Regions from separate parts of the Vibrio sp. 2134-1 genome, predicted to be linked through region 1. Evidence: riboswitches for the same ligand, from Rfam matches in the RefSeq annotation. Region 1 holds a riboswitch; the other holds the start of a gene.
What was found. A riboswitch is a leader RNA that binds a small molecule or an ion and turns the genes downstream of it on or off. The one in region 1 is predicted to bind lysine.
Positions count from the first base shown of each region.

Region 1 (10,354 bases):
GTGCAGTTCAGGAACGTCTGCTACTTTCTCTTTTAGGAAGTACTCAACCGCTTTTACGTCGTGGTTAGTTGTACGCTCGATCTCTTTGATACGGCGTGCATCTTCTTCAGAGAAGTTTGCAGCAAGGTCGTCTAGGAATTGGTTTGCTTCTGCGCTAAACGCTGGCACTTCTGCAATTTCAGCAGTAGCAGCAAGCTTTTGTAGCCAGCGGATTTCAACGATAGTACGGTACTTTAGTAGACCGTATTCACTGAAAATTTCGCGTAACGCAATTGTCTTGCTTCCGTAACGGCCGTCTACTGGTGAAACAGCAGTCAATGCTGACAGTTCCATGATGTTCTCCTGAATTGGGTTTCTAAATTTCGTGAGCTTTATACCAATAACTGTGGCAATTGTCACGAATATTGCGCAAACGTTTGCGCGAGATTTGTTTTGGTCGAAAAAAATGAGCTCGCGATAAACGCGAGCTGCTTACTTGATACCTTATTACATTCGAGCAAGAAGGATTTGTGCTTGCTCTACCATCTTCTTGCGTCCGAAAATCAGGTGGCGACGTTTACCGCCAACTTGACGCCAGAGTACTGCGCTACGAATACCCGATAACAGCAGCGCACGAACTTTGTGCTGGTTAGAGGTTTGTTGCAGTACCGATGGAGTACCAGTTACTTGAATACGAGGACCAATAGGGCTGACTACATCCAAGTAAATGCTTGCTAGGTTGCTGATCATTTGATCATCTAGCAATTCAAAATGTTCCGTTTGACGCTGAGCCATTTGAATGCGGTCACCAAGTTGTGACATTGCATCGTTACGACCCGATAGCTTGCGCTCTAATGCCATTAGGCTGATGATGTAGCGAGTGACTTCACTTCCCGATGGGGTGCTATCAATCCCTTTCACCAAGCATTCAAGTCCCAGCTTAAGGTCGGCTTCGCGGCCGAAAACACCGACGGTGTTCGCTGGGCTAGTATTCAAAATGGCGTTAATTGACGTTTCAAAGGCATCTTGATCACAATGTCCGTTTCTCGCTACCTGTTGAACTAAGGCAACAGCTTGGCAGATACCTGCAAAAGCGATAGTACGGTCATAAAGTGTATTCGCCACGTAACGACTCCTAAGCTTGAGAATATTTAATGCGTTGCTCGATGATGCCGCCACCTAGGCACACGTCATCCTTGTAGAACACAGCTGATTGACCTGGAGTTACAGCAATTTGTGGCTCGTCAAAGATCACTTTAATGTTTTCATCATCGATAGGGATGATTGTACAAGGAATATCTTCCTGACGGTAACGAGTTTTCACTGTGCACTTCATAACATCGCGAATTGGCTCACGATCTACCCAGTGAAGTTGTGATGCAAGTAGACCTTCTGATTTCAACATTGGATGGTCTTTACCTTGAACGGCAATCAAAACGTTACGCTCTAGATCTTTCTCACCAACGAACCATGGGTCTTCGTTACCACCGCCGCCTTTACGGCCACCGATGTGTAGACCTTTACGCTGACCAAGAGTGTGGTACATCAGGCCTTGATGTTGACCAATCACTTCGCCTTCAGGTGTTTCGATGTTGCCTGGTTGAGCTGGAAGGTAGCGACCTAGGAATTCTGTAAACTTGCGTTCACCGATGAAACAAATACCCGTAGAGTCTTTCTTCTTCGCCGTGATTAGATCTTGCTCTTCCGCAATGCGGCGTACTTCTGGCTTCTCTAGATCACCAACAGGGAACAGGCTACGCGCAATTTGCTCGTTGCTTAATGTGTACAGGAAGTAGCTTTGATCTTTGTTGCCATCGAGACCACGTAGCATTTGTGGTTTTTCACCGTTTTCAGGGAAAGAACGACGCACGTAGTGACCCATTGCAATGTAATCAGCATCAAGTACTTCATCAGCGAATTCTAGGAATGCTTTGAACTTGATTTCTTTGTTACAAAGAATGTCAGGGTTCGGAGTACGGCCCGCTTTGTATTCAGCAAGGAAGTACTCAAATACGTTATCCCAGTATTCGGCAGCAAAGTTGATAGTGTGTAGGTGGATGCCTAGCTTGTCACATACTGCCTGAGCGTCAGCAAGATCTTCTGCCGCTGTACAATATTCTTCGTTGTCATCTTCTTCCCAGTTCTTCATGAAAAGGCCTTCTACTTGGTAGCCTTGCTGCTTTAGAAGATACGCGGAAACAGATGAATCAACGCCGCCGGACATACCGACGATGACTTTCTTTTGGCTGTTATCAGACATTACTAAACACCACTTAAATAAACGGGATGCAGATTCTATCAGAATCCACAGACCGGTGACAGATCCGAGATCGAAATCACAATTCGTTTCGCTGGATTTTTCTTCAACAAAGATTCGAACGAGTAATTTCGCAAGTATAGAAGAGGTATATATGGCATAGTTGGCCAAAATCCAAGAGGAAACATCAAATGACAGAAGAAAACCAATTTATGCAAGAAAGTGAGTTGATTGAAATTGTTGAAAATCAGCTCGAAGATGGTAACCCGCTTAAAGTAAAAGAAACCCTTATGCGTTTAATGATGACTGGCACACCACGTGAAGATGCGGTTGCGATGATGGCATGTGCGATGTCAATTGAGATTTTTGATGTAATGAAGAATGAGGGTGAGTTCAACCTAAAGCGTTATAGCGAGCACCTTGAGCAACTACCAGATCTCAGCTTTATGGAAGGTGAATAAGCCACCTAAAAGAAAAAAGTAGTCAGCAAACGTTTGCTATAATCGCTTTTATTGCTGCTTTATTATTAGCGGTATAGAATCCGCTCTCCTTTTCATCCCCTTACTCAGACTGACAATATGAAATTTCCTGGACAACGCAAATCGAAGCACTATTTTCCTGTTCATGCTCGTGACCCGCTGGTGAGCCAAGCACAAGAAAGCAAGAAGATGACGCGCACTCACATCATTGGTATTGACCAAACCTTGGTTGATATTGAAGCAAAAGTTACAACGGATGTGATTGAAAAGTACGGTCTGAGTAAAGGTCACTCTTTGGTTATCGATGACGAAAGAGCAGAAGAGTTATACCAGCAACTGAAAGAAGAGAACTTGATTACCAATGAGTATGCGGGCGGTACCATTGGTAACACGCTACATAACTACTCCGTGCTAGCGGATGATCGCTCCACACTACTTGGAGTGATGAGCCAGGATATTAAGATTGGCAGCTACGGTTACCGTTATCTTTGTAATACATCAAGCCGCATGGACTTGAACTACCTACAAGGTGTAGATGGTGCAATTGGCCGTTGTTTTGCTCTTATCACAGAAGACGGCGAACGTACTTTTGCTATCAGCGAAGGGCAAATGAACCAACTCCATCCTGATAGCATTCCAGAGAAAATCTTTAAAAATGCATCAGCACTTGTACTGACGTCATATCTAGTACGTTGCAAAGACGGCGACCCAATGCCGGAAGCAACAATGAAAGCGATTGAGTACGCGAAAAAGAATGATGTGCCTGTTGTTCTGACTTTAGGCACAAAGTTTGTTATTCAAGATGACCCTAAATATTGGCAAGAATTCATTCGAGATAACGTTTCAGTCGTTGCGATGAATGAAGATGAAGCAGAAGCACTGACGGGGGAATCTGATCCACTTGCTGCGTCTGATAAAACATTGGAGTGGGCTGATTTAGTATTGTGCACGGCGGGTCCTGTAGGTCTATTTATGGCTGGGTATACGGAAGATAGCGCGAAGCGCGAAACTTCTTTGCCATTACTTCCAGGGTCAATTGCTGAATTTAATCGTTATGAATTTAGTCGTCCGGCGAAAAAAGACTCATGCGAGACGCCAATAAAAGTGTACTCGCATATCTCGCCATATATGGGTGGTCCAGAAAAAATTAAGAATACAAATGGCGCAGGTGATGCCGCGTTATCTGCTGTTCTTCATGATATGGCAGCAAATAAATACCATAAAGAAAATGTGCCTAATTCAAGCAAGCACAGTAACGAGTATTTAACTTACTCTTCTTTTTCTCAAGTCTGCAAATACGCAAACCGTGCTAGCTACGAAGTTCTCGTGCAACATTCACCACGATTGTCGCGCGGACTTCCTGAGCGAGAAGATAGCCTAGAAGAAGCATACTGGGAACGTTAATACGAAGCGGTTTAATTAACTATTCTGTAACTAAAGTAAAAGGCACATTAAGAAATGTGCCTTTTTTTTTGTAATGGTTTAAATAAAAAAGGCTCCCTATGGGAGCCTTTTAAAAATAGCATGGATCTAGATTAGGAACTCATCCAGAGATTTACCTGCATCAAGTTGCTCTTGAATCGCCGAAGGTGTACGACCTTGGCCAGTCCAAGTTTTCTCATTACCGTTTGAATCTGTGTATTTGTATTTAGCAGGGCGAGGTGCGCGCTTCGCTTTGCCTTTCGTCTTAGTTTCGCCAGATAGCGCAGTAATAAGTGCTTCTACGTCAATACCGTCTTGAGCGATTTTCTCAGCAATCTCTGCAAGCTTAGCTTCTTGCTCTGCTTGTGCTGCGCGTTCTGCTTCTTCTGCTTCACGACGCTCATCTACGACAGTAGTGAGTTTATCTAGAGCTTCTTCCAATTGTTCTAGAGTCAGCTCACGAGAAAATGCACGAAGGCTACGGATATTTAGAAGGGTTTTAGTCAGCTCTGACATAACGATTCCTATTAAAAGGTTAATGTGTTGGGCACTTTTTATCGTTACGATTAAATAATGCCAATCTATAAATAAACAAAGAGTCCTTATATTTAACTTTATCTTTTCCTTATGTGCAAATGCTAAATCAAGATTTTGTTTAAATTTGACTATTTTTTAAAGCAATTAATATTATTACACTCGAAATAAATCATTATTAGATGAGAACTAAAATCAACAATCATTATTGTATAGAGAGAGTGACAGCTTGGTTTTTTATAAAAAAATTTGAGTTATTACTTAAAAATATGAAGCATCCATCTTTAATGGTGTGTCATATATCCTTAATTTATTGATATAAGATAAACCATGATATTTCTAAGGTAGTAATAATGTTTCATAAATAACATGATTGATGTGATTTCAGTTGCACAAAACTTATGGAAGTAGGCAAGGTTTATAAATTATCTCAGTCATTATTTATTTGTTTAATTTAGTTTGATGTGTTGCATTGACTCTCATCATAAGTACAATGGCTGCCACCTGATGCAATATTGCAGACAATTTGTTGTTAATTTGTACAGTTAGTGGTTAATTGTTTGTTGTTGCCGTAGAGGCGCGGTCTCGAAGAGTAGCTATTATTGGGGTGATGCCAATGAGTAATAGTGGAAGGCGAAGATTGCCGAAGTAAGTAACTCATCAAAGTTACTTGCTGGGGTTGTATCTGAAAGGAACAACACTGCCATAGTATATATTCACATTAAACTATGGAGCGCTACTGTAGGGTTGGGTGGAGTGTTCGCTTCCCTGTCGCTAAGTTCAACATGAGCACGTATCGTATGCTACGTGACTTGTCTGCAGTAGATCTCTAGCCAAACTTTGGTTTTTGAAGATCATGAATTTAATAGATTTTTCTAGTTCTCCTGTTTCATTATTGCCACCTATTGTCGCTTTGACTTTGGCGATTTTGACTCGACGTGTATTAATTTCCTTGGGTGTAGGTATCGTGCTAGGTGCGGTGCTACTTAATAGCTGGTCTATCAGCGACACCGCAGGTTACGTCAGTTCTCAAGTTTCTTCTGTCTTTATTGAAGATGGCGGAATTAACACTTGGAACATGAGCATTGTTGGTTTCCTAATCTTATTAGGTATGACAACAGCTTTATTAACGCTATCTGGCGGTACTCGTGCTTTTGCTGAATGGGCACAATCTCGAGTGAAGAGTAAACGCGGCTCCAAACTTCTTGCCGCCTTTTTAGGCGTATTCATTTTTGTCGATGATTACTTTAATAGCCTTGCTGTTGGTGCGATCTCTCGCCCAGTAACCGATCGCTTTTATGTGTCTCGCGCTAAGCTTGCGTACATTCTAGACTCAACCGCTGCTCCAATGTGTGTAATTATGCCTGCTTCTAGCTGGGGTGCTTACATTATTACTATTATTGGCGGAATCTTAGTCTCACATGGGATCACAGAGTATTCGGCTCTTGGCGCATATGTTCGTCTTATCCCAATGAACTTCTACGCCGTTTTTGCGCTGCTAATGGTGTTCGCTGTTGCGTGGTTTGGTCTTGATATTGGTAAAATGCGTGAGCATGAGATCTCTGCATCGCAAGGTCGTGGCTTTGATAAAGACAAAGAAAATGACTCGCAAGAAGCGCATGACCTAAATGAAGAGCTAGATATCCGTGAAAGTGAAAAGGGTAAAGTGTCAGATTTGATATTTCCTATCGTGACGCTGATTATCGCGACTATCGCTTCAATGCTTTACACGGGTGGCCAAGCATTGGCTGCTGATGGTAAGGAGTTTGCGCTTCTTGGTGCTTTTGAAAATACAGATGTAGGTACATCACTAATCTACGGTAGCTTGCTTGGCTTAGCAGTTGCACTGTTTACTGTTGTGAAGCAAGGTCTACCAATGGCTGAGATCGCACGTACACTTTGGATTGGTGCTAAGTCTATGTTTGGTGCGATTCTAATCTTAGTATTTGCCTGGACCATTGGTTCTGTTATCGGTGATATGAAGACAGGTACTTACCTTTCGACAATGGCGCAGGGCAATATTAACCCTCATTGGCTCCCAGTTATCCTATTCTTGTTGTCTGGCCTGATGGCGTTCTCAACAGGTACTTCATGGGGTACGTTCGGCATCATGCTTCCAATCGCTGGAGACATGGCTGGCGCAACAGACGTAGCGCTAATGCTACCGATGCTGAGTGCGGTTTTAGCTGGTGCGGTATTCGGTGACCATTGTTCACCAATCTCAGATACGACTATCCTGTCATCGACGGGTGCACGTTGTAACCACATTGATCACGTATCAACACAGCTACCTTATGCATTATCAGTCGCGCTTGTTTCATGCGTCGGCTTTATTGCCCTTGGTATGACTGCTTCAATTGCGTTCTCGTTCATTGCAGCGTCGATAACATTCGTTATCGTTTGCGCTATTTTGTCATGGCTTTCAAAGTCTAAAATAGCGTCTTGCCAGAGTGCGTAAGTTGTTTTGAATAGATTCGTTACAGAGGGAAGCTCCGCTAATTTAGCGGAGCTTTTTTTTAACGCGACTTAGGTGAGGGGGGCAATCGCGTTTTTGGGGATAAAAGTCTCGTGTTAAGAGCGAATTGTTTGTGTACCGAGCTCTCCTTGATGGGCTGTAATGGAAAAGCAATCCATCTTCTTCTTAGTTCTTAGCAAAGACTATGCCCATTTTAAGCTTTTGATTTTTAATACAGAAAAATCCGCATGGTTGCGATGCAGAGTTAACTAAATGATATCTAAAGAGTTACCTGTTACACAGTGTTACGTTACACCTATACAGTATTTAAACATTTAAGTTGTATTTCTTTATTAATCGATAAAGCGTTGTTCTTGAAATGCCGAGGTGACGTGCAGCCGCACTCATATTGTGTTTATTTTCTTCGATAGCTTGCAGTAGGTAGTCGAGATCAATTTGGTCCACAGAAGGGAGCAATTGCCTCTCATTGTTATCAAGGCCCAAGTCAGCGACGAGAAGCGTGTGATCTTCACACATCACAATTGCTCGTTGGATGACATTACGCAGTTCTCTTACGTTGCCTGGCCAACGATGTTTGAGGAGTTTGGCTTTTACCTTATCAGACATTTTTTGTACCTGACCATGAGACAGATCTGCTAGGAAGTGTTCAGATAAAATAATAATGTCTTTTCCACGCTTTCTCAGTGGAGGGATAGTTAATGGCAATATATTAAGCCGATAGAATAGATCTTCACGAAATCCTCCTTGTACGACCTCATTTTTCAAATCCACGTGGCTTGCTGCAATGACCCTACAGTCCACGTCAATGAATTTATCCGCTCCGACTTTATGGATTTGTTTACTCTCCAAAAAGTGAAGGAGGTGGATTTGTAGGTCTGGTGGCATGTCACCAATTTCATCAAGAAATAGGGTGCCTTTATGTGCCTTTTGAATAAAACCTATACGCTCTGAGATTGCGCCTGTAAATGCTCCTTTTTCATGGCCGAAAAGCTCGGATGCAATAAGACCACTCGGAATGGCTCCACAGTTGACTTCCACAAAAGGTGCTGAGTGTCTGTTCGACAATTGATGAATAAGGCGAGCGCAAAGACCTTTCCCAACACCAGTTTCACCCTGAATGAGGACTTCAGCATCACATTGAGCGTACTTTTGTATTGCAGTACGAAGTTCTTGGATACAGGCACTATTGCCGATCAACGGGTATAGTGCCGTATCGTCGAAATCTACAGCTTGTTTATTACTACCGTTACGCAGTTTCATTGTTAATCACTATTTTTTGCCCCGCTCTAATAATAGTTTTGAATGACTTGTCTCAAACGTGAGTTGCTGTCTCTTTATTGAGAAAAGTGTCAATTAATGGGTTGGGTACGGTCTAAATAGTTGTTTTGGTGAATATTCATACTATTCTTCGCTTTCTTCGTCAGAGTAGAGCTGATTGGAGGTGCTCTTTCTACCAGAGTATTCAATATGGAAAAGAATTTAATTTCATTTAAATCAATGTCTTGTGAAAAATATTTAGAAAATATTCAATTGAGTATTGAAAAATATAGAATCCTTAGTTAGTGTGGTTACTAACAAAGCAACTCAAAAAGAGCCTTAAATAAGTATGCGTAATTTTGTAATGAACATTCATCACCATCATCACCCAATCTAGTCTTTCGGGCGATGTACGCATACCCGGGAGGCAGGAAACTCCCGGAGGTAAAATCAAAGTAAAAGCAGATTTTAAACCCTCGGGAGACTTCAATCTCCCGAGGGTTTTTTAGTTTTATTAGTTTGAAAAATACTTAGATATCAAAATCTTGCATAGGGACAAAGCAATGCAAACACAACGTTTAAGAATCGCAATTCAGAAAAAAGGTCGTCTTAGCAAAGAGAGTCAAGCTCTACTAAAACAGTGCGGCGTAAAGTTCAACGTAATGGGCGAGCGTTTAGTTGTCCATTCTGAAAATATGCCAATTGATTTACTCTTGGTTCGTGATGACGACATCCCAGGTTTAATTATGGATGGCGTGGTTGACCTTGGCTTTATTGGCGAAAATGAACTAGAAGAAGTTCGCCTTGACCGCAAAGCATTAGGTGAACCCTGCGAGTTTGTTCAGCTTCGTCGACTTGATTTTGGTGGCTGTCGTTTATCTATCGCAATCGACAAGGACGAAGAGTACAACGGTCCACAAGACTTAGCTGGCAAGCGTATTGCTACAACGTATCCTCAACTTCTAAAAGCGTACATGGATGAAGCCGGCGTTCCATTCTCTACATGTATGCTGACAGGCTCTGTAGAAGTTGCGCCTCGCGCGGGTCTCGCTGATGCTATCGCTGATTTGGTTTCTACAGGTGCAACACTGGAAGCGAACGGCCTTAAAGAAGCTGAAATTATCTTCAAATCAAAAGCGACATTGATTCAACGCACAGGTGAGTTCGACGCAGACAAAGTGGCGCTAATCGAAAAGCTGTTAACTCGCATGCAAGGCGTACAACAAGCAAAAGAATCTAAGTACATTATGCTTCACGCCCCAGCAGAGAAGTTAGATCAAATTAAAGCACTACTGCCAGGTGCTGAAGACCCAACTGTTCTTCCTCTTTCTGCAGATAAGCAGAAAATGGCTGTTCACTTAGTGAGTTCTGAAAACCTGTTCTGGGAAACAATGGAACAGCTGAAAGAGTTGGGCGCAAGTTCAATTCTCGTTCTACCAATTGAAAAAATGATGGAGTAAGCATCATGAGAACAGTCGTTTGGCAATCATTAAGTGAGAATCAGCAAGACTCTATTTTGGAGCGCCCTGCTATTGCAGAAGGTGCCAATATCACCACTGCTGTGGCCGAAGTTATTGCTAAAGTTCGAGAAGAAGGTGACTCTGCTCTTATTGAGCTGACCGAAAAGTTTGACCGTGTTAAGCCTGAATCCATTCGTGTTTCTTCTCAGGAAATTAAGGCAGCGTCAGAGCGTTTGTCAGAGTCAATGAAGAGCGCACTAGAGCAAGCTTACGCCAATATTTCTAAGTTCCACAAAGCGCAAAAGCCGCAACCGATCAAGGTGGAAACGCAGCCAGGTGTCCTTTGTGAACAAGTAACACGCCCAATTCAAAAAGTGGGTTTGTACATTCCTGGTGGCAGTGCGCCTTTGCCATCGACTGTTTTGATGCTCGGCGTTCCTGCAAAAATTGCAGGTTGTCGTAAAGTCGTTCTTTGTTCTCCACCGCCAAT
Region 1 covers NZ_JAWOUS010000011.1:140,138-150,491, forward strand. Annotated here, with positions in the region: gene purB (adenylosuccinate lyase) at 1-333, opposite strand, end outside; gene hflD (high frequency lysogenization protein HflD) at 487-1,104, opposite strand; gene mnmA (tRNA 2-thiouridine(34) synthase MnmA) at 1,115-2,239, opposite strand; gene R7R78_RS14020 (hypothetical protein) at 2,428-2,697, shown strand; gene R7R78_RS14025 (inosine/guanosine kinase) at 2,815-4,119, shown strand; gene R7R78_RS14030 (H-NS family nucleoid-associated regulatory protein) at 4,246-4,653, opposite strand; lysine riboswitch at 5,236-5,418, shown strand; gene tet(35) (tetracycline efflux Na+/H+ antiporter family transporter Tet(35)) at 5,528-7,129, shown strand; gene R7R78_RS14040 (sigma-54 interaction domain-containing protein) at 7,454-8,407, opposite strand; His leader region at 8,777-8,914, shown strand; gene hisG (ATP phosphoribosyltransferase) at 8,968-9,864, shown strand; gene hisD (histidinol dehydrogenase) at 9,870-10,354, shown strand, end outside.

Region 2 (10,354 bases), on a different contig from region 1:
CTTACAAATTCAAGGGCAAACGCTTTGACTGTGGTAGCGTTGAAGGTTACATCGAAGCAACTAACTATTGTTTTGAAAACCTGTATCTAAAAGATGAAAAAACCTCTGAGCTAGGTAAGCACGCAACACAAAAAGCTGTATAAAGCATCGTCGTAGTACGAAATTACTGTATCGAAAGCCCAGCACAACGCTGGGCTTTTTACTTTACTGTTTTTTTATCCAGTAATTTTCTTTGCACATTTCTCACACTATGTAATACTTGCCCCACTTGGTTATACATAGAGCAAAAACGATGGATAAAATAGAAGTTCGCGGTGCCCGAACCCATAACCTTAAAGACATTAATCTTACAATCCCTCGCGATAAACTGATTGTCATTACTGGACTAAGTGGCTCCGGTAAATCCTCTCTCGCTTTCGATACATTGTATGCAGAAGGCCAACGACGCTACGTAGAGTCTCTCTCTGCCTACGCTCGTCAGTTTTTGTCTCTGATGGAAAAACCCGATGTCGACCACATTGAAGGGTTATCACCTGCGATTTCTATTGAACAGAAATCTACCTCTCATAACCCGCGTTCAACCGTCGGTACAATTACCGAAGTCTACGACTACTTACGTCTATTGTATGCTCGTGTGGGCGAACCCCGCTGTCCAACGCACCATGCCCCTCTTGCTGCGCAAACCATCAGTCAAATGGTGGACAAAGTCCTAGAGATGCCGGAAGGCAGCAAAATGATGCTATTGGCACCTATTGTCAAAGAACGTAAAGGTGAGCATGTTAAAACGCTTGAGAACTTAGCGGCTCAAGGCTTTATTCGTGCGCGTATTGATGGAGAAACTTGCGATCTTTCCGATCCTCCAACCCTTGAGCTACATAAAAAGCACACCATTGAAGTGGTGGTAGACCGCTTTAAAGTTCGTCCAGACTTACAACAGCGCTTGGCCGAATCTTTCGAGACCACGCTCGAATTATCAGGCGGAATTGCGGTTGTCGCGCCAATGGATGGCGACGGTGAAGAGATTATTTTCTCCGCCAACTTCGCTTGTCCACAATGTGGTTACAGCATGCAAGAGTTAGAGCCGCGACTTTTCTCATTCAACAACCCTGCTGGTGCATGTGGCACTTGTGATGGCTTGGGTGTTCAACAATACTTCGATCCAAGCCGAGTCATTCAAGATGATTCATTAAGCTTGGCACAAGGTGCGATTCGCGGTTGGGATCAAAAGAACTACTACTACTTCCAAATGCTCACCTCATTGGCCGATCATTATGGTTTTGACCTCCATGCCCCTTTTAATTCTCTGCCAAAGAAAACGCAAGATGTCATTCTAAAGGGCTCAGGTCGTACTGAGATTGAGTTTAAATACATCAACGATCGTGGCGATATTCGCGTTAAACGCCATCCATTCGAAGGTATTCTGAATACCCTAGAACGTCGCTATCGTGATACAGAATCCAACTCTGTCCGTGAAGAGCTTGCAAAATACATCTCCACTAAATCTTGTTCAAGCTGTGGCGGTACTCGTCTACGCCTTGAAGCACGTAACGTGTTTATTGCTGATACGACACTACCTGAGATTGTTGAACTCAGCATTGCTGATGCATTGGAATTCTTCCATTCCTTGAAACTGGAAGGTCAACGCGCCCAAATCGCTGAAAAAGTGATGAAGGAAATCAACGACCGTCTGCAATTCTTAGTTAACGTCGGTTTGAACTACCTAAACTTATCACGCAGTGCTGAAACCTTATCAGGCGGTGAAGCTCAACGTATTCGTTTAGCAAGCCAAATTGGTGCAGGTCTTGTTGGTGTCATGTACGTCTTAGATGAACCGTCGATTGGTCTCCACCAGCGTGATAATGAACGCTTATTAAAAACGCTCACTCATTTGCGCGATTTAGGTAATACCGTACTTGTGGTAGAACACGATGAAGATGCGATTCGCTGTGCAGATCATGTCATAGATATTGGTCCTGGTGCTGGCGTACATGGTGGTAATGTTGTTGCGGAAGGCACCATGGAAGAGATAGTCGCGAATCCGAATTCTCTGACAGGTCAGTACTTAAGTGGTGTTAAAGAAATCGCAGTACCGAAAGATCGCACGCCGCGAGATCCGAAAAAAACGGTTGAGCTATTAGGCGCAACAGGTAATAACCTTAAAAACGTTAACCTTTCAATTCCCGTTGGGTTATTCAGCTGTATTACAGGAGTATCTGGCTCAGGTAAATCAACGCTGATTAATGATACTTTCTTTAAAATTGCGCATACCCAACTTAACGGAGCGACAACGGCTCAGCCTTCACCTTATAAATCGATTAAAGGTCTAGAGCACTTCGATAAAGTCATCGATATCGATCAAAGCCCAATTGGCCGTACACCTCGCTCTAACCCTGCAACCTATACGGGGATCTTTACACCAATCCGTGAACTGTTTGCAGGCACACAGGAGTCGCGTTCTCGCGGTTACAAACCGGGCCGTTTTAGTTTTAACGTACGCGGTGGTCGTTGTGAGGCCTGTCAGGGTGACGGTGTTATCAAAGTAGAAATGCACTTCCTACCAGATGTTTATGTGCCATGTGATGTGTGTAAAGGTAAACGCTACAACCGTGAAACGCTCGAAGTACGTTACAAAGGTAAAACTATTGATGAAGTGCTAGAAATGACGGTCGAAGATGCACGCACCTTCTTCGATCCAGTTCCTGCCATCGCTCGCAAACTACAAACACTGATGGATGTGGGTTTGTCGTACATACGATTGGGTCAAGCGGCAACAACACTCTCCGGTGGTGAAGCACAGCGTGTGAAACTGGCGCGAGAGCTATCCAAACGTGATACAGGAAAAACCTTGTACATTTTGGATGAACCAACAACCGGCTTGCACTTCCATGATATCCAGCAGTTGCTCACTGTACTGCACAGACTTCGCGACCACGGAAACACTGTCGTGGTGATCGAGCATAACCTGGACGTCATTAAGACTGCGGACTGGATTATCGATCTTGGTCCTGAAGGGGGTCAAGGTGGCGGCGAGATAATCGCTCAAGGCACTCCGGAAGATGTGTCGCAAATCGAGGGTTCGCACACAGCTCACTTCCTCAAGCCTATGTTGAAGTAGAAAAAACAGGTAAAGTATCGAGACCAGCAAGTGCTGGTCTTTTTTCATTCAAAACAACGCAATAACTATGGCTACTATACATGTAAGTGGAACAAAGCTTTCTCCCGAAAAAGTACAGGTTCCCCTCAATCGCAAGTTTCTCATTGCCTTGGCAACACTATTTGTGTTGGCAATGCACTTTTTCATGCCCAACCCCGGCGGTTCGGGGCTTTCGCTTTCGTTCAATGCGACAACTTGGATTGCTTTTAGCTTTGCATTAGGCATTGGGTGTTACCAACTAGCGAATAATCGAGTGCTACGTTACTCAAAACTAACCATCGGCTTGTTCATTAGTGCTCTTATCATGACAGTGCCCATTCTGTACCCAAATGCGAATAGCAGCTTGGCAGCCAATAAGCTCATAGGCCTGTGGTGTGGTGTCCTGTTCTTTATTGTTTTACAACAATTTCATTTCAGTAATAAACATCGCCAACGCCTATTATGGTTCATTGTCCTTGCGGTTGTTATCGAAGCCATTTTTGGTCTGACACAATATCTGTATCTCAAACCAGGCAATCCGTTTGGTTACGACACGGTGGCCAATCGTCCTTATGGTATTTTCCAACAGCCCAATGTAATGGCCAGTTTTCTTGCGACAGGGTTGGTGATTGCCAGCTATTTACTTGCACGTCAGCCCTACAAATACGATCGTAAGTTAAGCGATGTTTACCTTCTCTATGCCGTACCAGTTTTAACTTTACCACTAATTGTGGCGTTGGCTTCACGCACTGGTTGGTTAGCCTCGGTCATCGCCGTGTTGTTGGTCATTCCATACATGTACCGCTTTGCAACCAAAGGGCGCTTTATCCGCTGGGTTGTGTCACTTGTAAGTGGGCTCTTACTCTCTGTCGTTGTCATGCATCTTGCCTTTCCTGATGGAGGTAGGTTAGCCGCAGAAAAAGTAAATATGGAGTCTCCTCGAGCGTATACTTTTCCGCAAACATTAGACATGGTGATTGAAAAGCCTTTTACTGGTTATGGATATGGCAAGTTTGAATCTGAGTACATGCTGTATACGGCTCGTCAACATGCCCTAAATGAGAATTACCCAGCAGGTTTGCCAGCCATGGATCATCCGCATAATGAGCTACTTTACTGGGGAGTAGAAGGTGGCTTGCTGCCAATAATCGGCATCTTCTTAGCGATGGCACTGGTACTGTATCGAATCTATCAAGCCAAACGCGGAACTCGTCTTGCGTTGCTGGCCTTGTTTATACCTATCGTATTGCACTCACAACTGGAATACCCTTTCTACCACTCTCTCGTGCATTGGTTGATCTTCGTTATCCTACTGTACTGGGTCGATCAGCGCGTCTCTCGTTATCGACAAGTCGGCTTTAGTAATGTGACCAAAAGCTTGCTGCGTGTTTTTAGTTTGGTACTTCCCGTTGCGTTTACGTTTTACATGGTAAGCGCATTACATACGAACTATGTATTGACGAAGTTTGAGACCACTAGACCAACTAACCCTGATATTCTGAATCAAGTCAGTAACCCTGTGGTTTGGAAAGACAGGTTTGATTGGGATGTCTATAGCACGTTTTTAAACCTTGGGCTGTACCAACAAGACGCAACCTTGATTCAGCCTTATATCGATTGGTCGCTAAAAATCATCAAAGATAAGCCTCGCCCTGCATTTTATAATAATTTGATTTTGGCCTACCAAGGCTTAGATGACTCAAGTAAAGCGGAGCAAATTAGAGCTGAAGCGCAGTTTTTGTTCCCGAAGATTGATTTCAGTGACGTCAATTACCAACCACCTTCTCAAGCAATCTCTGCCTCACCAGCCCCCACTTCAGGTGCAGAGTAATAAGTACCAAAAAGCGAAGGGATGACCTTCGCTTTTCTTTATCTCATTGCTGTATGATTTTATTCAGTGAGTGACTCTTCTAACGCTTTTAAGCACAGCGCAACGTTTTCAGATCGAGCGCCGTAACCCATTAAGCCAATACGCCACGCTTTACCAGCTAATGCCCCAAGGCCTGCACCAATTTCTAGGTTATAGGTTTCTAGCAAGTGAGCACGAACTTTTGCTTCATCAATTCCTTCAGGCACGTAAATCGCATTTAATTGTGGCAACCGATGGGCTTCGTCCACAACAAATTCAAATCCTAACTTTTGTAAGCCATTTTTGAGTTTTTCATGCATCAGTTGGTGACGAGCCCAAGCGTTTTCTAATCCTTCATTTTTCAGTATCAATAAAGCTTCATGAAGCGCATACAAGCTATTAACTGGCGCCGTATGATGGTAACTACGCTTGCCTTCTCCACTCCAATACCCCAAAACTAAACTCTGATCGAGGAACCAACTCTGTACTGGTGTTGTTCTTGCTTGAATCTTTTCAATCGCGGCAGGAGAAAACGTCACTGGTGAGAGTCCAGGTACACATGACAAACATTTTTGACTACCAGAGTAAACCGCATCCAGTTGCCATTCATCCACTTTTAACGGCACACCACCAAGCGATGTCACCGCATCAACAATAGATAATGCATTATGCTGTTTCGCGAGCTTACCCAATGCTTGAGCATCACTGACTGCACCAGTTGAGGTTTCCGCATGCACAAAAGCAAGAATTTTTGTATCTGGGTGCTGTTCGAGTGCTTGCTCGACTTTATCAATGGAAACAGGCGTCCCCCATTCATCATCGACGATAACAACTTCACCACCAGCACGGACGACATTTTCGCGCATGCGTTCACCAAATACACCATTACGGCAAACGATCACTTTATCGCCTTTCTCGATCAAGTTTACAAAGCAGGTTTCCATCCCTGCACTACCTGGCGCTGAAACCGCAATAGTGAACTCATTGTCAGTTTGAAAGGCATACTTCAATAGCTGCTTGAGCTCATCCATCATACCGATAAACAGAGGATCAAGGTGACCTACCGTAGGACGGCTTAGTGCTTGTAACACTTGAGGATAAATATCAGAAGGACCAGGTCCCATTAAAATACGGTGAGGCGGAATAAAGCTTTGGATCGACATGTCAGCTCCTTGATTATCTTTTATCCTGAGCATTCTAAAAGTTCTATTCAATAACATGGCTCAGGTGTAGGGTTCTTCACCCTAATAGATTTTTCCTCTATCAGCAATTAGCCGTAAGTATGGAGGTCAAACCAGTGTCACAAAATCGTTAATAAAAAACACCATAAAGGTTGAAATATTGATTGACATTAAGGCCTCAAAACCGTTCAATGTTTGAGCTTTATGTAGAAGAGGAGCGCTACCCAGGTAGATGATTTGTGGAACCGCAATTCCAACACCAATCATTGAGGGGGAGTAGTGCCGAGGTAAGTCAAAGTTGCAGGATTTGACTTGTCGGTTGAATTGGGCTGAATCCCATCAACTGTCATCAGCGCAGTCTGATGAAGGGCTTCTGAGGGTAAATTTTTCAAATAGCATTCTAAATACCTCTCTTTTTGCTCTGTTCCTTTTCTCACTAAACATTGGATGTACAATTTTTTAGGAAGCCGTGGGAGAACGCAGTGAGCGCATTTAACGTAGCTAAATTCGGTGGAACCAGTGTTGCCAACTTTGAGGCAATGAGTCGTTGCGCCACCATTATCGAAAACAATCCAAATACTCGCCTGGTCGTGAGCAGCGCTTGCTCTGGCGTCACCAACCTATTGGTAGAACTCGCCAACGGTGTTCAGGATCAAACGCACCGTACTGAGCTGCTACAAAATTTGGCCAACATTCATGACGCCATTTTAACTCAGCTCGAAGACAGCACGAAAACTGCTGCCGAGGTGTATGGCATATTAGATACCGTAACCAGCCTGGCCGAGGCTGCATCTATCCAAGCTAGTGCGAAGTTAACCGATCATTTAGTCGCATGTGGTGAACTCATGTCGACGCACATTCTAACTCAGTTAATGTGTGAGCGAGGCATTCAAGCAGTGCGCTTTGATATCCGCGATGTGTTGCGTACTGATGACAACTTTGGTCGCGCGGAGCCAAACATTGAAGCAATTTCGACGCTTGCGCAAGATAAACTCGTACCACTTTGCCAACAATCCGTTGTTGTTACTCAAGGCTTCATAGGATCTGACGAAGCCGGTAATACAACAACATTAGGTCGAGGGGGCAGCGATTACAGCGCCGCCTTAATTGCTGAGAGCGTTAAAGCGGCAGGGCTAGAAATCTGGACTGATGTTCCGGGAATCTACACAACAGACCCGCGAATTGCACCAAAAGCCTCACCAATTCCTGAGATCAGCTTTAGTGAAGCTTCAGAAATGGCTAACTTTGGCGCTAAAATCCTTCACCCTTCTACGCTAGTACCTGCATTGCGCCACGACATTCCGGTATTTGTAGGGTCATCGAAAGAGCCAGAAAAAGGGGGAACTTGGATTCGCCACCAAGTCGAAAGCTCACCGTTATTCCGTGCGCTAGCTTTGCGTTGTAACCAAACCATGGTAACGCTACGCAGCGCCAATATGTTCCACGCATACGGTTTTTTAGCAAAGGTCTTTGAGATCCTTGCAAAGCATAAGATCTCTGTCGATTTGATCACGACATCTGAAATCAGTGTATCGTTAACACTTGATCAAACTGATACCTCTGGCGGAGCACCACAGCTGCCGCAAGCTGCACGAGAAGAGTTAGAAGAGTTATGTAAGGTAGAAGTTGAACATGACCTATGCCTCGTTGCTCTCATTGGAAACAACATGAGTGAGAGTAAAGGCTACGCGAAACAGGTTTTTGGCACGCTAGAAGATTTTAACCTACGCATGATTTGTTATGGCGCTAGCCCTCACAACTTATGCTTCTTGCTCCATGAATCGGTATCGAAACAAGCCATACAAAAACTCCACACTGAGTTGTTTGAGAAGTAAGTTCAACTCAATAAAACAAAGGGCTGCGTATTTGCAGCCCTTTGTCGTTTCATTAGTTGTTACATTTGGACGAGGTAAACATCAATTTAACCGTTAATGTTTGGCCCTAACCATTTTTCAGCCTCGATCCTATCCCACCCCTTACGATCGGCGTAACTCTCTAGCTGATCTTCTTGGATCTGTGCGATCGCAAAGTAACGTGAGTCAGGATGAGAGAAATACCAACCAGAGACTGACGCGCCCGGATACATTGCATAGCTGGAGGTTAGAGTCATACCAATGTTCTCTTCCACATTAAGTAACTCCCAAAGCGGTCCTTTTTCAGTATGTTCAGGACACGCGGGATAACCCGGCGCAGGGCGAATACCTTGGTATTTTTCACGAATGAGATCATCGTTAGATAAATCTTCATCAGCTGCATAACCCCAAATTTCTTTACGGACACGCTCATGCAAATACTCAGCAAACGCTTCGGCTAGGCGATCCGCCACCGCTTGAATCATAATTGCGTTGTAATCATCTCCCTGTGCTTTGTATTCATCAGCAAGCTCTCGTTCACCAATACCACCAGTGACAGCAAATGCCCCTATCCAATCATGCTTACCCGACTCTTTAGGTGCGATGTAGTCGGATAAACAATAGTTGAATCCTTTTGGTTTCTCGGTCTGTTGTCGCAAGTTACGTAATACTTTCACAACGTCGGTACGAGTTTCATCAGCATAAACTTCAATGTCGTCCCCCACGCTCGCAGCAGGGAATAAGCCACACATTCCACGCGCTTTTAACAGGCCTTCTCGCTCAACTCGATCAAGTATCTCGTGGGCATCTTCGAATAAACGTTTTGCTTCTTCACCAACTTCTTCATGTTGGAAAATTGTTGGATACTTACCCACAAGTGACCAAGTCATAAAGAATGGTGTCCAATCGATGTATTGACGTAATATAGCCACATCAAAATCATCGAAGATATGAATGCCAGGCTTAACAGGCACTGGAGGAGTATAAGCTTCCCAATCGATAGCAACTTTATTCGCTCGAGCAGCTTCTAATGTCACTGGTTTGGTTCTCGGTTTCTTTCGATTATGTTGATCACGTACTCGTTCGTAATCAGCTTCAAGTTTTTCAACAAATTCAGGGCGACGTTCATCAGACAGAAGAGAAGTACATACGCCCACTGCACGTGAGGCGTTGTTCACGTAAACCACTGGATGCTTGTAATTTTTCTCAATCTTAACTGCTGTATGGGCTTTTGACGTTGTTGCGCCACCGATGAGAAGAGGTAAGTTAAAGTCGAGACGCTCCATCTCTTTTGCAACATGCACCATTTCGTCTAATGAAGGTGTGATCAACCCTGATAAACCAATAATATCGACGTTCTCTTCTTGCGCTACTTTTAAGATCTTTTCGCAAGGAACCATGACACCAAGATCGATAATTTCGTAGTTATTGCACTGCAATACAACGCCAACGATATTTTTCCCGATATCATGTACATCACCTTTGACCGTCGCTAGCAAAATCTTACCGTTTGTTTGTCCCACCTGCTTTTCTGCATTGATGTAGGGCTCCAGATGCGCGACTGCTTGCTTCATCACTCGTGCAGATTTTACGACCTGAGGAAGGAACATTTTACCTTCACCAAACAAGTCTCCGACGACGTTCATCCCATCCATTAATGGGCCTTCAATCACCTCTAATGGCTTTGAAGCGTTGACACGAGCCTCTTCGGTATCATCAACGATGAACTCAGTTATTCCTTTCACTAACGCGTGCTCTAAGCGCTTTTCAACAGGCCAAGTTCTCCACTCAAGTGCAGAGGCATCCTCCTCTTTACCTACCCCTTTGCCTGCATATTCCGCCGCGATATCTAACAATCTCTCAGTGGCGTCATCACGACGGTTAAGAACGACATCTTCCACAGCCTCACGCAATTTTTCAGGCACGTTATCGTAGATTTCTAACTGACCCGCATTCACAATCCCCATATCCATACCATTTTTAAAACAGTGGTAGAGGAACACCGCGTGAATCGCTTCACGTACATAGTTATTGCCACGGAAAGAGAATGAGACGTTAGAAACACCACCCGAGATCATCGCATGTGGTAAATCACGTTTGATATCGCCAACGGCTTCAATGAAATCCACCGCGTAGTTATTATGCTCCTCGATCCCCGTAGCAATGGCAAAAATGTTTGGGTCAAAAATGATGTCTTCTGGTGGAAAGCCCACTTCATCAACAAGAATTCGGTAAGCGTTGGTACAAATTTCTACTTTGCGCTCACGTGTATCTGCTTGCCCAATCTCATCAAACGCCATCACAATCACAGCCGCACCGTAACGGCGGATCAACTTAG
Region 2 covers NZ_JAWOUS010000019.1:3,770-14,123, reverse strand. Annotated here, with positions in the region: gene galU (UTP--glucose-1-phosphate uridylyltransferase GalU) at 1-143, shown strand, start outside; gene uvrA (excinuclease ABC subunit UvrA) at 293-3,115, shown strand; gene R7R78_RS18700 (PglL family O-oligosaccharyltransferase) at 3,183-4,964, shown strand; gene R7R78_RS18695 (pyridoxal-phosphate-dependent aminotransferase family protein) at 5,024-6,145, opposite strand; lysine riboswitch at 6,366-6,544, shown strand; gene lysC (lysine-sensitive aspartokinase 3) at 6,646-7,998, shown strand; gene metH (methionine synthase) at 8,085-10,354, opposite strand, start outside.
Region 2: it holds a riboswitch for lysine, as region 1 does, so the genes downstream of both, lysC (lysine-sensitive aspartokinase 3) here and tet(35) (tetracycline efflux Na+/H+ antiporter family transporter Tet(35)) in region 1, are expected to answer to the same signal.